Regions from separate parts of the Marinicrinis sediminis genome, predicted to be linked through region 1. Evidence: riboswitches for the same ligand, from Rfam matches in the RefSeq annotation. Region 1 holds a riboswitch; the other holds the start of a gene.
The links. Region 1 has a riboswitch for cyclic di-GMP ahead of ACFSUC_RS10770 (PilZ domain-containing protein). Riboswitches for the same ligand answer to the same signal wherever they lie in the genome.

Region 1 (7,904 bases):
TCAAACAAGATCGGCTGATCGGCTCGATGGCTCAATGGGCTGCGTGCCTCCTTCGGCTCTTCATCAAGCTCCATCATTTCCATCAATCGCTCAGACGCACCCATCACCTTCTGCAGATGGGTGAAGAAGGTGGCGAACTGGCTGAACGGAATAATAATCTGAAACATATACAGGATGAAGGCGACCAGGTCTCCTGCGCTGAGGGCGCCTGAAGCTACCCGATAACCGCCATATCCGATAATAATGACGAGCACAGCCATGAGCATGACCGTCATAAATGGGGCCAAAATCGCTTGTACAATCGCTTCTTTGCGCCCGAATCGGAACAGGGATTCAATGCGGGCAGTTCCCGCCTCGGTTTCCTTCGGTTCCGCGCTGCTTGCTTTCACGAGACGAATTTCCGATACCACTTCATTAAGGTCGGAGGTGAAGGAAGCCAGCTCTTTTTGCGTTTTTTTGGATATGCGATACATTTGTCTGCCCAGAGGCTGTATAATCAATAACGTCAGAGGGGTAACCGTCACAATAATGAGCGTCATTCGCCAGTCCAGCATGAAGAGAATCAGCACCGCCCCCACAATGGAAATGATATTGGTGAAGAAGGATACCAGATGCTGTGTAATGAGATTCATTAAAATGTTGGTATCGTTCGTAATGCGGCTGACCGGCTCTCCGGAACGGTTTTGATCAAAATAGGAAATGGGGAGCGCCAACACTTTCGTCCACATCTTGATTCGAAGGCTTGCGACAATGCGTTGCCCGACATAGGCAAGTGCATAGTGGGAGAATCCGACGGACACAGCTTGCAGCATGAAGGCCCCAATCAGGAAATAAATAACTTCCCGGCTTACAGCCTGTCCCGTCAGTTGATCGACGAAATCCTTCGTAAACCAGGGGACAACTAAACCAGCCAAGGTTTGCACGACACTGAGAAGGACGGCGAAAATAAAAATCCATTTCGGGAAATCGGTATAGCGAATCAGGGTGACGATCTGCTTCCAAGAGGAAGAACGGGATGTTTTCATTTGGATTGAGCCTCCGGTATGTAAATGGCATTTTGTATATTATACCAAATGACAGGAAGGGGTGGAGGAATGCAATGTGGAAATATATTGTCTTTGTATTTTTAGGTGCCTGCAGCTATGGCATTTTATCCACTTTTGTAAAGCTGGCTTATGATGATGGCTTTACCGTTCAGCAGGTCGTCGGCAGTCAAATGCTCTATGGTGCGCTTATGATGGGGGTGATGTCCCTTTTGTTCAGCCGGGTTTCTTTCCACTGGAAGGAATGGGCAAGGCTCGGATTGCTCGGCACCACCATTGCGCTGACCAGTCTGTTTTACTATGGCAGTTTGCTGTATATTCCAGCTTCGCTCGCCATCCTGCTGCTTTTTCAGTTTACCTGGATCGGCGTCCTGCTCGATTCCATCCTGTCAAAACGCAGACCAGACAAGACTACGTTCCTTTCGCTCGTCATCTTGTGGATGGGAACGTTGCTCGGCGCAGGGGTACTGGAAGGAAACGCCGACTTTACGTGGGAAGGCATCGTTCTCGGGTTGCTGGGTGCCATCTCTTACAGCCTATTTATTCTGTATTCCGGAAGAGTACAGACTTCCATGTCCGCCGTGGCCAACTCTGCGGTGACGGTTTGGGGCGCTCTCTTGCTCATTCTGATCGTGAATGGTCCAGGTTTCATGCTGGATGGCTCGCTGGCAAGCAGTCTGTCCCTGTGGGGCGCTCTGCTCGGCTTGTTCGGCATGGTCGTCCCGACATTGTTTTTTGCAATTGGTGTCAAGCATACCGGAGGTACGCTGGCTTCCATCCTGGGCGCAGCCGAATTGCCAACCGCGGTGTTCATGTCTGCGCTTGTGCTGAAAGAAGCCGTCAGTCTCTGGCAGTGGCTCGGGGTAGGATTCATTCTGGGCGCGATGGTATGGCCGCAGTGGGCAGCATGGAAAAACGCAAGGCTCCAATCCTGACGAGGGATCGGAGCCTTTTGTTTTCCTATGGATTATTGATACTGGTGCTCGTTTTCCTTGTATCCTTGTCTCTTCTGCATCGACTGCTTGCGACGGTCCATATGATCCTGTCTCAACTGCTGGGCCTGATGACTGTTTACAGGTGTGTGGTCCAGATCATCCACAACATTCTGCAAATTTTTATCAGGCTGTACCGGTTCTGTCATCGCGTCATCCCTCCTTTGTTCAACCTCAGACATAGGATGTGTCAAAGAAAAGGCTTTATGCTTCGAGAACGGTTTATAAAGGGGTTTGTTGTTTGTTCAGGGTTTTCTTGGCGCGCAGCTTGCGGAAAAAGTCGGTAAGAAGCGCTGCGCATTCTTCCTGCAACACCCCTGTGTGAAGTTCTGTCTGATGATTGAATCGGTCATCCTGAAGCAGATTCATCAATGTACCCGCGCAGCCGGCCTTGGGATCTGGCGTTCCGTATACGACGCGTGGAATACGGGCCTGCACGATCGCTCCGGCACACATCGGACATGGCTCAAGGGTGACATACAGGGTACAATCCAGCAATCGCCATGCGTCAAGCTGCCTGCTTGCTTGCTCGATGGCTAGTAATTCTGCATGAGCCGTCGGTCGTCGGTTGGATTCGCGCAGGTTATAACCTCTTCCCACAATTTCCCCATTCTTGACGATAACAGCCCCAATCGGTACCTCGCCGAGTGCCTCTGCTTTTTTGGCTTCCTCGATAGCGGCCTTCATCCACTGGATATCCACATTTCGGCCCTCCATTTCGGTTGTTATCCATCGAACGTGTATTCGTTGTTAACATGGTGTGGATAAATCTGTGGATAACACGCCTTTTATCCACATTATCCACAGATGTTAAGGGGATAACTTTCTTTTGGATGGCATTCATTGTATAGAAAGTTGGCTGAAACTGCAATGCCGGAAAGTAGGATAAGGATGAGCTGTCAGGCCTATTTTCAAGGTGCGATGCATATAGGATAGGGAGTAGACACAGTGTGGGAAGGAGAGGTGAAGAGTCTATGGGATCGAGGGTGTCGATTCTCGGTGCATCCCGAGCGACAGCGGACCAGATGAATGCCTACGTGAAGAAAAGGAACAGCCTTGCGCCTACATTGGCGGAGGACTATCTTCGCATAGGAGCGTGGTATGGGGTGAGGGGAGATGTCGCCTTTGCGCAATCCATCAAGGAAACCGGAAGCTGGCGATTCGGGGGATCGGTTCTGCCGCAGCAGCACAATTATGCCGGTCTCGGGGCCGTAAGCAGCAGTGCACGAGGTGCATCTTTTGCATCCCCGCAGGAAGGGATTGAGGCACAGATTCAGCATTTGTACGGGTATGCGACTACTGCTCCGCTTCCAGAGGGCAGAAAGTTGGTTGATCCCCGGTTTATACTGCTGGAGAAATCCAATCTTCGCGGTACGGCGCTGTACTGGAATGAACTTGGTGGCAAATGGGCGGTTCCCGGCGTGGGATACGGGGAAGATATTATCCGTATTTGGCAAGATATGCTGGATGGTGATCTGCCGGGTGATCCGTTGACGTGGAAGGAATCGGCGATGAACTGGCTGGATGAGCAAGGCCTCATTACACAGGCCCATGATCCCGATACTGCGGTGACGTGGGCGGAATTTGGTGTGGTGCTGAGACGGCTCAAGGAACAGCTTCGCGAGCCGAAGTCGCGGTCATGATGGGAGGTCATAGCAGTCAATGAGGCTTTGGCATCTCTAATAATGAACTGGGATCGTGACAATGCTTTTACGAAGATGGACGGGGATTGCGAAAATGTTCTAACGAAGATTAAAGGGACTGTGAGAATGCTCTAAAGAAGATTATGGGGGACTGTGAGAATGCCATACGAAGTCTGATGAGGACTGTGAGAATTCTCTCAAAAAGAGGCAGACAGGTAGAAAAAAATGGTTGCCAGATGTCGAATTGTCTCCTATAATGAAGAAGTGATACTATTTTACTAGAAAAGGCACAGGATACACATCGTTGTGCCTATGGTATCCGAATAAGGGCAAACCTATTGAAAAATAGGGACGCAAAGCCACGGGTCTAAGGTTGCATCAACTACTGACGGCCGGGTTACCACATAAGCTGAGAAGCACAGCATGCAGCTTGTCTCGCATCCCCGTATACAGACAGGCTCAGTTACATGGTAACAAGGCTAATTTCGAAACAAGTATGGTTTCGAGGTTAGCTTTTTCTTTACCTCTTGGGGCCGCTCACCAGCCGGATACAGCCTTTACATAAACCAAACTTGAATCACTGCTGCTTACCCGACTCTCCCAGACGTGCTGCATGACGCTCATTGATGTCTTCGCTGCCTGACAACTCTATCGATGAAGAGGTGCTGCTAATGGATACGTTTGCATTTTTGAAAAACAAGGAGCATGCCATGAGTACAGAGTATGAACATGGAACAGCCGGAATTTTGCTTGATTCCAGAACGGTAGTGGAAACCAGGGACTATTTGACTACCGGCATCCTGACCTATGCAGAAGGAGATATTATTGAGATTGAGCTCAGTGATTACCGCAAGTTCAAGCTAGGCGATGTCGTTAAATTGTCCATCTATTCACTTGGCGGCATACATACGGTGCATAGCAGTGTGGTTGCCATCGACAATGGTGTCGTCATCGTGCTCAATCCACCTGAAAATCAGAAGAAATTTCTGAACAAACGGGAGCATCCCCGTGTGGACATCGAGGAGAAGGGGCACATCACGAAAGTGTTCCACCCTCAAAAAGACCTCAACATTGCAAGTCCGATCCAGATCCATATTCAGAACATCAGCATTGGCGGTGTCGGATTCCTGGCGACCGGACAACCGTCCCTTACATTGTATGAAACCAGAGTGGAACTTCAACTGCATATCGGACATGCAACAGCCTGCGATGTGGAAGTAGTGAGACATGAAGAAACCGAAGGGGGCATTTATTACGGAGCGAAAATGGTTCATTTTCCGCAAGCACGCATCAATGCACTGCGCGCGTATATATTGACCAAGCAAATTCAATATCGGGCCGTTTCAAGAAAACAGGAGTTCCGCTCCCGGCTTGCGAATTGAGGACAGGCAGACGGATTCATCCATTGCGGACAGGGCATACCTAGGATATCTGCGATTTAGGCACAGATTGTGCGATCGCGCATGTTCTAGGTTTTTTCGTTGTACAACGCGTATGACTGCTATATAATAAGTAAGGTTATACTCACAAGCCCAGCAAGCGTACAATGCACTGGCATGAATGAACCACCTGAAACAACAGGAAGCAGTAAAATGACGTAAAACACTGGCATCACTGGAACGGATCTTAAGAGATCCTCATAGATAGAAGAGGGAATGAAGAAGGAGTGGACATATAAATGGCTTTGAAAGCAGGAATCGTAGGCTTACCCAATGTAGGAAAATCCACCTTGTTTAATGCGATCACACAGGCAGGTGCAGAATCGGCCAACTATCCGTTTTGTACGATTGATCCGAATGTAGGGGTCGTAGAAGTACCGGATGATCGTCTGGAGAAGCTGGCAGAGATCGTAAATCCGAACCGGATCGTTCCGACTGCATTTGAATTCGTAGACATTGCCGGACTGGTGAAAGGCGCGAGCAAGGGAGAGGGATTGGGCAACAAATTCCTGGCGCATATTCGGGAAGTGGATGCCATTGTACATGTGGTCAGATGCTTTGAAGACGAGAACATTACCCATGTATCCGGCGGGGTAGACCCGATTTCAGATATCGAGACGATTAATCTGGAGCTGATTCTCGCAGATGTGGAATCGGTGGAAAAACGGATAGATCGATCCCGCAAGAACATGAAGGGCGGCAACAAGCAATATGCTCAGGAAGTGGAATGCCTGGAGAAGATCAAGGAAGTGCTGTACAATGACAAGCCTGCCCGGAGCATGGAGCTAACCGAAGAGGAGCATCTGATTATTCGCGATCTCCATTTGCTGACGATGAAGCCGGTACTGTATGCCGCCAATGTGAGCGAGGATGAAGTAGGCTCTGCGGAGGACAATCCGCATGTTCAGAAAGTGCGCGAATTTGCGGCAGGCGAGCAAGCCGAAGTGGTCGCGGTCAGTGCCAAGGTAGAATCGGAAATTGCCGAACTCGAAGGGGAAGATCGGGAAATGTTCCTGGAAGAGCTGGGTCTTGAAGAGTCCGGTCTGGACCGCTTGATTCGTGCTGCCTATACACTGCTCGGCTTGCAGACCTATTTCACGGCAGGCGTGCAGGAAGTACGGGCATGGACGATTCGTCAGGGAACGAAAGCCCCGCAGGCGGCAGCGGTGATCCATACCGATTTCGAACGCGGATTTATTCGTGCCGAAGTCGTCAGTTATGACGCTTTGACAGCGAGTGGTTCCATGTCCGCAGCCAGAGACAAGGGACAACTGAGACTGGAAGGAAAAGAGTATGTCGTGCAAGATGGCGACGTTATGCACTTCCGCTTCAATGTGTAGCACGTTCTCAGCCAGCAGACGTTCTCAGTGCCCATCACATAGGGATTCTCATCGCATAGAGATGTAAAGTGCGTGTAGGCGATTTCATCGCTTGAGATTCTAAGTTCACAGGCGTTTTCAACGCTTGAAACAAGAGAAAAATGGGCGATACAGCCAGCATTGAAAGCGTGAAAGTGAAAGTGAAATCGATGAAGCTTGAAGGAGTGAACACACGTGCTGGACAAATTACAATCCGTGGCAGACCGCTACGAGAAAATCAGCGAGCTGCTCTGTGATCCGGATATTACGAACGATACCAAACGTCTGAGAGAGCTGTCCAAGGAGCAGTCGGACATGCAGCAGACGTATGAGTCATATGAGGAGTATAAGCAAGTGGTGGAACAGCTGGATTCTGCCAAGGAAATGTTGGGCGAGAAGCTGGACGATGAGATGAAGGAACTCGTCAAGATGGAGCTGGAGGAACTGAGTGAGCGCAAGGATGAGCTGGAAGAGCGAATCCAGGTTCTGTTGCTTCCCAAAGATCCGAATGATGACAAGAACGTCATCGTCGAAGTGCGCGGTGCGGCAGGCGGTGATGAGGCGGCACTTTTTGCCGGGGATCTGTACCGGATGTATACCCGCTATGCCGATATGCAGGGATGGAAGATCGAGGTTATGGAGTCGAGCGAGAATGATGTGGGCGGTTTCAAGGAGATCATTTTTATGGTCAAGGGGAAAGGCGCTTACAGCAAGTTGAAATTTGAAAGTGGCGCGCATCGGGTGCAGCGTGTACCGGAAACGGAATCCGGCGGACGCATCCATACGTCGACGGCAACGGTAGCCGTATTGCCTGAAGCGGAGGAAGTGGAGATCGAGATCAATGAGAAGGATATCCGTGTCGATACCTTCTGTTCATCCGGCCCGGGTGGACAATCCGTCAACACCACCAAGTCAGCGGTTCGTCTGACGCACATTCCGACAGGCATCGTGGTTTCCTGTCAGGATGGCAAATCGCAAAACTCCAACAAAGAAATGGCTCTGCGGGTATTGCGTGCCCGTATCTCGGATGAAATTCGTCAGGAAGAAGAGGCGAAGTATGCCAGTGAGCGCAAGAGCAAGGTGGGAACCGGAGACCGCAGTGAGCGGATTCGCACCTATAATTTCCCGCAAAGCCGGGTAACGGATCATCGTATCGGCTTAACGCTGCACAAGCTGGAGCAGGTTTTGGCGGGAGAGCTGGAAGAAGTGATTTCAGCGCTGACCGTAACTGCTCAAGCCGAGCTGATGGAGCAAGAAGCATGAAACAGAATCTGACCATTCGGGAAGCCCACTTGGAGGCTTCTTCTTTTTTAATGGAGTCCATGAGTACACAGGATGCCAGTCATGTGTCGAGGCTGCTGCTGGAGCATGTCCTGGGCTGGGACCGAAGCCAGCTGCTGCTTCATTGGCAGGAGCGCTTTCCCGCAGA
Region 2 (7,904 bases), on a different contig from region 1:
AGGAACACGGGTCTGCCACCCACAACTGTTTTGCTTACTGCCTGGGTGAGCGGGATGAAGTGCAGAAGCAGTCAGATGATGGGGAGCCCAGTGGTACCGCAGGAAAGCCCATTCTGGAAGTCATCAAGAATCAGCAAATGAAAAATGTCGCGATCGTTGTGACCCGCTATTTCGGAGGCATCATGCTGGGAGCTGGGGGGCTTATCAGAGCCTATACGGACGGAGCTGTCGCCGCCCTGGAGTCTGCGGGGCACATTTACCGGGTGCTGCATACACCTGTTGAGATCTGCATTGACTACACCTGGCATGGCAAGGTGGAGAATGAACTGCGCAACCGTCAGATGCACATGGGAGAGACAAAGTTCACAGACAAGGTGACGCTGACTTGTTATCCTTTGGCGGAACAGGCGGAGGCCTTTGTGGCCTGGATGACAGATTTGACGCAAGGACAGGGTATGATTGCATCATCCGCATCCATATACCTGGATCATGATCGCAATGTGGCCCTTGAAGCTTTGTGAATAAATAAAGGGTGAGGTGGGAAAGTGGCGAGAAAAGCTGTAGAGCAAGAATTGAATCGTGAAATCATTGTAGAGGTAGCGAGAGAGCTTTTTGCAACGAAAGGATATCAATCGGTCTCGATGCGCGCAATTGCCAAAAAATTAGGGTATAGCCATGGATCGCTTTACTATCATTTTCAGGACAAGGCAGAACTGTTCTATAACCTGGTCGTCGATGATTTTACCCATTTGTTTAATCGGCAGATGAAAATATTGAATGATGGCAAGCACAGTGCCATGGAACGGCTGAAGATCATGATGGAGGAATTTATCCAGTTTGGTCTGCAAAACAAATTCCAGTACGAGATCATGTTTCTCATTCAGGACAATGACCTGCGTCGCTATTCCAGAACCGAACAGGCCAAGTGCTTTGATTTGTTCTCACGTGCCGTTAATGCGGCGCTGGAAGAAACCGCTTCGATTGAAATCAGCCTGTTTTCGCTGCCGTGGAGCCTGTTTATGTCTCTGCACGGATTCGTCACCTACTGCAATCGCTTCGATCAAACCTATGACGAAGTTCAAAAGCTGGCAAACGATCATATTACGTTCTTATGCAATAATCTATTAAAAAATTTGGCGGATATCGAAACGGTTCAGCGCTGAGGTACAGATTTCAAGACGGTCACCTCATGCGTGAATCCGATATACATAAAGAGCCACCGTCTGTCTTCACTCCCGGATCAGGGAAGAGAAGCAGATGCGGTGGCTTTTTTTTGATCGAAATAGGGAAAGGCTGGCTCAGGCGTCCGCAGCGATCCGAATCAGACAAGTTCGGTTTCGTGGCCCGTCAAATTCACAAAAGTAAATTCCCTGCCAGGTACCCAGGACCAATTTCCCGTTTTGGACAAGGATAGTTTGCGAGGTGCCCGTAGTGATCGCCTTGAGATGGGAAGCTGTATTGCCTTCAGCGTGTCGATATTTCGGATGTTCCCAAGGGAAAACCTCATCGAGACGCATCAATACATCGCGGACTACATCGGGATCTGCATTCTCATTGATGCATATCCCTGCTGTTGTGTGGGGCGAATAGACGATACAGACACCGTCTGAAATTTTTTCTTTGTCGAGGAGATGTTGGACATCACGCGTAATATCCAGCATCTGATCGCGCTTTTGCGTTGTTAGTGCAATCGAATGGATCACAAATGAAACCCCTTTCGCAAAAATTTCAAATTTGGCATACGAAATAAACAAAATCGAGAAAAATGTACTAGAAAAATGAAATGAAACATAGTAGAATATACTTACTCGGCGCTGTCAAGATGCTTTTCACGATTGTGAAATACTACATAATTTTATTTGACAACATACAATCGAATATGGTATTAGGCAAACCTGTTGAAAAGCAGGGACGCAAAGCTATAGGGACTTAGCCTGAACAGGCATGTCAGCCAGTTGCATTCGTTTGCAGGTGAACTATAGCTGTCTCTCTAGCTATAGTTTATTTAATTTAGAGAGATTTGACAATCAGAAAGGAGTCGAGATGATGGAAACAATGGAACAAACTAGCATGCAGCGTTATTTTCCGAGTACCGATGGAAACGTGGAGGACCGGCAACAAATCGTTTCATGGATCGAACAATTACTGTCAGGCATGGATGCATTAAAAGATCCGGATCGCGTGCACTTGAAGGGAGACAAGCAGCGGGGCGAGCAATTCTATCAGAATCTGATTGAGAACAGCCATATTCCATATCGTTCAGGCTCCATGGAACAGGTTAACGAGAAACTGATTGATCTGATGAAGGATCATCCTTTTCATACCAAACGTTTTATAACCAATATTTTACCGATGGCCAGTACACCCGGCATTGTCGGCATGATGGCTGCGATGCTCCTGAACGGGAACAATCTGTGGGACGTCTACGGTCCGGCAGGCGCAGAAGCAGAGGTCAGTGTCATCAGCATGATGTCCAAGCTCATTGGCTATGATCACACGAAGAGCGGTGGATATACGACATGGGGAGGACAGGGTGCCGTGTTCACGGGGCTTCGAGCTGCCATTGCCAAGTTTGCCCCTTATGCGATGGAGAGAGGGATTCCCAATCATTTGTATGCGTTTACGAGTGAGGCTGCCCATTATAGTCTGCTGAAGTCAGTAGAAGCGGTTGGAATGGGACGTGACAAGCTAGTCAAGGTTGCCTGCAATACGGATTCTTCCATGAACATGGAGGATTTGAAAGAAAAAATGAAACGTGTGATCGAACTCGGTGGGGTGCCGATTTACATCGTGGCAACAACTGGCACGACCGACGCGATGGGCATAGACGATCTCGCTGAGGTTTATGAGACTTCAGAAAAAATAGCAAATGCACATGGTCTCAGACGTCCGCACATTCATGCGGATTCCGCTCTGGGTGGCTTCTTCGCTTTCTTCAATACCTATGACTTTGAACATAATCCGCTTGGCTTCACGCCGCAGGCGCTGCAAGCACTAGAGCAAATCTCAGGCAAGCTGAATAAGCTGGCGTTGGCCGACTCTCTCTGTTTTGATTTCCAGAAACTCGGACAGACCCCCTATGTGACCAGCCTGTTTCTCGTGAAGGATGCCGCTGATCTTGAACCGATGGATCTGGCGCCGGAGGAAACGCCTTATGTGGGTCACCGTGGCTACGGTCAATATCATACGGGATATACACTGGAATGCTCGCGTATGGCCAGTGCGGTATCGATGATGGCGGCGTTGACGGCTTTTGGCATTGAGGGGTATCAACGTCTTCTGGGACAGTTTGTTGAAGTGAGCTGCGCCGTCCGGGAGGGGTTAGCACAAATTCCAGGCGTGGAGGTTGTGAATCCAGATAATCCGGGCATTACAACACTGTTCCGAATCTATCCCGAAGGTGCGCCGAGATATCAGCAGGAAATCTCGGGAACGTGTTCGATTTACGATCTGAAGCGCAACAATATGCTGAACGAGATGCTGTTTGAACGTCTCGGGGAACGACGAAATGAGATGTTTTTTGGGGATACCAAAAAGCATCTGAATGTGAGAAGTGCAGAAGGGGAAACGTTGTCTTTATATGCCAGCAAGGTTTTTATCATCTCTCCTTATACGGAACGCAAGGACGTACCGGATATCATTCAATATGTAAAGGAGAGGGTAGCAGAAACGTTTAAGAATTGGGAGCAACTGATGTATATGAGAGGAGCTGTGTAATGCATGAACACCATTCGAAAATTGTTCCACCCGATTCGCAGCCGCATGGCGGTCAAAATGATTTTGAGCTTGATTGGATTGCTGATTCTCACGTCGCTCGCTTTTTCCATTACCGCCTATGTGACCAACAATCGCTTGGCGGACAAGCTGGTAGAGGAGTTTGACAAACGGTTGCATACCAATATTCAGATCCTGTCCTCAGAACTTGCAGAGCTGCCGTACCGCTATGATGAGATTCAGGGCATCGGGGATGAGCCTTACCAAGTCCTCAAAGGCAAACTGGATCAGCTGCAAGCTGAATATGAGTTGGAAAATGTGTACATTTTGGAAAAGCAGTCGGATACGGACCGTATCATTTTGCTGACAGGCGTTCCAGATGACTATATGCTTATATACCCGTTTACGGAAGAAATGAATCAGGCAGTCAGTGAGAAGACGATCATGATCAGTGATATTTATGAAGATGAATACGGCATTCATAAATCTGTGTTTATTCCACTCGAAGCAAGCGACGGGACGGTGACCGCGATTGCGGGCATTGATCTGGATGCGACCGTCATTCCGCAAACGACCGAGCAGGCGACAACGCTGACGGTAACTATCACCATTTCTGTTCTGGTCGTAGGCATCCTGATTGCGCTGTTCATTAGTCGGCTGGTCATCAAGCCGCTGAATGAACTGGTAAAAGCGTCGCAATATATGGCATCAGGCAACTTTACATACAATGTTGAGAACCGCAGAAGTGATGAATTCGGAAAGCTGGCAGAAGCATTTACCACGATGCGGCAAAGCTTGCGCACCTTGCTTTCTCACATGTCCAGTTCCTCTATTCAAATTGCAGAATCCAGTCAGAAGCTGAGAGGTTCGGCAGGGGAAACACAGCGGGGAGCCGAGCAGGTAGCCGATTCGATGACCCAGATCAATCAGGGCATCAATGAAGTCGTCACTTCCGTTTCCTTCAGTACCGATACGGTCATGAATATGGATCAGGAGCTGCAGACGGTCACGAACGAATCCGCGGAAATGGTGACGATCGCAAGTCACGTCGCCCGCAGCGCGGAAACGGGTCAAACCCTACTGGAGTCAACCATCTCACAAATGGATGACATCAAGCGTACGATGCAGCAGTCGCAGCAGACCGCTTCCCGTCTTGACCAGCGCTCCGAGGAAATTGTGGAAATCATCGACCTGATTGTAGGGATCTCGCAGCAGACCAATTTGCTGGCCTTGAATGCGTCGATTGAAGCAGCCAGGGTCGGTGAGCATGGCAAGGGCTTTGCCGTGGTAGCGGGCGAGGTGAAGAAGCTGGCGGAGCAATCGTCCAGGGCGGCCCAATCCATTTCGGAACGAATCCTGAATACGAAAGCAGACAGCCAGGAAGTGGTGCAGCATATTGAGCGCAGTCATCATATGGTGAACCAGGGCCACCATTCCATTCAGGATACATATGAGCATCTGAACGTCATTTTTAAGGGCATCAAGGAGTTTGCGAAGAAAACAGAGGTACTCATGTCAGCGATGCAGCAGACGAGAGACTCGTTTACCGGTATATCAGGTTCCATGCAGCAAATCTCCAGTGTGACACAGGAACAGGCTGCGGGAGCAGAACAAGTGGCAGCGATTGCACAACAGCAAAGTGCATCCGTTCAGGAGATGAATGCGGCTATTCTCATGCTGTCCAGCATGGCGGGCGACCTGAAGGAAGCTGTCAACAAGTTTGAGCTGTAAGGGATTTGCCGAGCGAAGCCCGTGTTTAACCGATGGGCTCGTTAGTTGCCACCAGGCAGCGTGAAAGTGACAAGCAGAAATGACCGAATATCAGAGAGAGAAAGCAAGAGGAGATTGTAAATAGATCGAAGCAAAAGGAGCAGGGGATGCGTGAATACAGCATCCCTGCTCCTTTCTGCTGTTCTTATCTGACTCCTGTTTTCCCTTCATCTGGATTAGGCTGATCCTAAAACAGCTTGTACGAGATGAAGAATGTGCTCATGCTGATCAGGCAGGGCGGCTACCAGGCAGGGCTCATCCAGCATCCCCGTAAAGGAATTTCCTTGGAAATCGGTGATCACGGCTCCCGCTTCCTGTGCGATTAGAACCCCCGCGTACAAGTCTTCTTCTTCTGTCTGATAGACCACAATGGCATCCAGGTCTCCCCGAGCGAGCATGACCCACAGCAGGGAGGGAGCCCAAAGATTGAGTACACGTTTGCATTGCTTTTCCATCTGATGTCGTATTCGTTTGGCAATGGGGTCCTGCTGAACCTGATACCCTTGTACCCATCCCGCCGTAGGGGCTTTCAGTCTGTTGTGATAATGAAGAGGTTTCAATGGAATCGGGGCCCCGTTGCATGTTGTGCCGTGCCCCTGTTCTCCGATATACAGGCGATCGAGGACGGAATCATAGATGACACCCAGCCGTGGCTGTTGTTGATAGAGCAGCGTGATCACCACCCCGTATAAGGGAAGGCCAACGGCATAATTATGGGTCCCGTCAAGCGGATCGATGAGCCACATCCATTCGCTGTCTGGACCCACATGACCGGATTCTTCACTGTACAAGTGATGATCCGGGAATTGCTGCATGAGGATGGTCAATATTTTCTGTTCAGCCAAATGATCCACGTGGGTGACAAGATCTCCAAACTTGTCTTTCTCCGTGCTGATTATTTCATGACCAAAATGTTGTCTGGCTATCTGACCCGCTGCTACGGCAGCATCGCTGGCTGCTGTTTTTGCTTTTGCTAATAGAGAAGCTTCCATATCTCATTTCTCCTTTTGAAAGCTGGTATTTGGATGCACCTAAGAGACCTTTTGGCCTAAGAGACCTTACGGTCTGAAAAGTCCCAATTTTGAAAGAACGGTCAGTAACCGAAGTTTGGTACGAATTCTGTAGGGTAGGTCAATAGACGCATACATAAGATAACAGGGTTAATCTGTACGATAAGCATGACCTCCATGACCAGGATGACATGCATAAGAGGTATAAAGGAGCCGTGGGCAGATGAAGGTGGATATCAGCTATAAGCAGCCGAAACAAATTTTGACCGTAACGGGCGGATTTCTTGAAGGGTACACGCACTCGCTGAATCCATATGCGGGATGCGCATTCGCCTGCTCATATTGCTATGTACGCCGGATGCCTGTGGGCCTGTTTCGTGGTCAGCCCTGGGGCACGTGGGTGCAGGTGAAGGAAGAGGCGGCGGAGCAATTGCGAATCGACATGCGCAAGGCGAGAAAAAAGGGCAAGGTGACGATCTTCATGTCTTCCAGTACCGATCCCTATCAGCCTGTGGAATACCAGGCGAGGATTACACGGTCCTTGCTGGAAGTGCTGGTAGAGGAAAAGCCGGACTTTTTGTTTGTGCAGACGCGCAGTCCCCTCGTTACCCGTGACATCGATTTATTTCAGCAACTACAAGATCGTATCCGTATCAGCATGACGATCGAAACCGATCTGGAGCGTGTTCGCAAAGCCTTTAGTCCCGCCGCCCCACCGATTCCTGCGAGACTGCGGGCATTGGAGCAAATCTCAGAATCGGGTCTTCCCGCACAGGCCACCCTTGCCCCGCTGTTGCCCTTCAGTCCATCTTTTCCGAAGAAACTTGCAGAGATCGTGGATCGGGTTTGCATTGATGATTTCTACGCTGGGGATGGCAGTGGAGGCAAGCGCACCGAACAATTGAAGATCCGTCAGATATATGAAGAGATGGGTCTGGAGCAGTGGTACGGCAAAGGCATGCATGAAAAGGTGTATCCGCTGTTTCAAGGTGATTTTACGGAGGATCAGATTTTGCTTAGCAGAGAAGGTTTCCTGCCGGATTAGGCTTCGATCATCGTCTTCATCTTTTTCATGGTTTTAGGCTACTGAAAGTGATCTCTAGGTGCAAGCGCATCGGTAGGGGAACCATTCATGTACACGGCTCGTATCCGTTCATCCTGACTGGCTACGCCAAGCATGAGTCTATACATATCTGCTTCGCTTCTCATCGTCCGTCACCCCCTTTCCGCGAGTTCCATTTTGGAATAGCATAACATAAAATGGCAGTTAAACCGATGCGCTCATCGGTAGATGAAGCAAAGATGAATCATCTATTCATCCCAAATTAATGGATGATCGTACTTCCGAATTGGCGAAATGATTGCACAGCCCAATTTGCGGTATGATAGAAAAAGGATAAACAGCGAAAA

Region 2: it holds a riboswitch for cyclic di-GMP, as region 1 does, so the genes downstream of both, ACFSUC_RS06105 (pyridoxal phosphate-dependent decarboxylase family protein) here and ACFSUC_RS10770 (PilZ domain-containing protein) in region 1, are expected to answer to the same signal.

Annotation. Positions count from the first base shown of each region.
Region 1 is NZ_JBHUMM010000023.1:199,853-207,756, reverse strand. Features, by position in the region: gene ACFSUC_RS10795 (ABC transporter ATP-binding protein) at 1-1,025, opposite strand, end outside; gene ACFSUC_RS10790 (EamA family transporter) at 1,100-1,978, shown strand; gene ACFSUC_RS10785 (hypothetical protein) at 2,011-2,184, opposite strand; gene tadA (tRNA adenosine(34) deaminase TadA) at 2,258-2,752, opposite strand; gene ACFSUC_RS10775 (glucosaminidase domain-containing protein) at 3,010-3,678, shown strand; cyclic di-GMP riboswitch class I at 3,997-4,083, shown strand; gene ACFSUC_RS10770 (PilZ domain-containing protein) at 4,350-5,060, shown strand; gene ychF (redox-regulated ATPase YchF) at 5,357-6,457, shown strand; gene prfA (peptide chain release factor 1) at 6,671-7,738, shown strand; gene prmC (peptide chain release factor N(5)-glutamine methyltransferase) at 7,735-7,904, shown strand, end outside.
Region 2 is NZ_JBHUMM010000010.1:15,634-23,537, forward strand. Features, by position in the region: gene ACFSUC_RS06090 (YigZ family protein) at 1-521, shown strand, start outside; gene ACFSUC_RS06095 (TetR/AcrR family transcriptional regulator) at 546-1,163, shown strand; gene ACFSUC_RS06100 (secondary thiamine-phosphate synthase enzyme YjbQ) at 1,299-1,703, opposite strand; cyclic di-GMP riboswitch class I at 1,879-1,963, shown strand; gene ACFSUC_RS06105 (pyridoxal phosphate-dependent decarboxylase family protein) at 2,047-3,717, shown strand; gene ACFSUC_RS06110 (methyl-accepting chemotaxis protein) at 3,721-5,445, shown strand; gene ACFSUC_RS06115 (inositol monophosphatase family protein) at 5,661-6,476, opposite strand; gene ACFSUC_RS06120 (SPL family radical SAM protein) at 6,718-7,539, shown strand; gene ACFSUC_RS06125 (aminoglycoside 6-adenylyltransferase) at 7,578-7,703, opposite strand.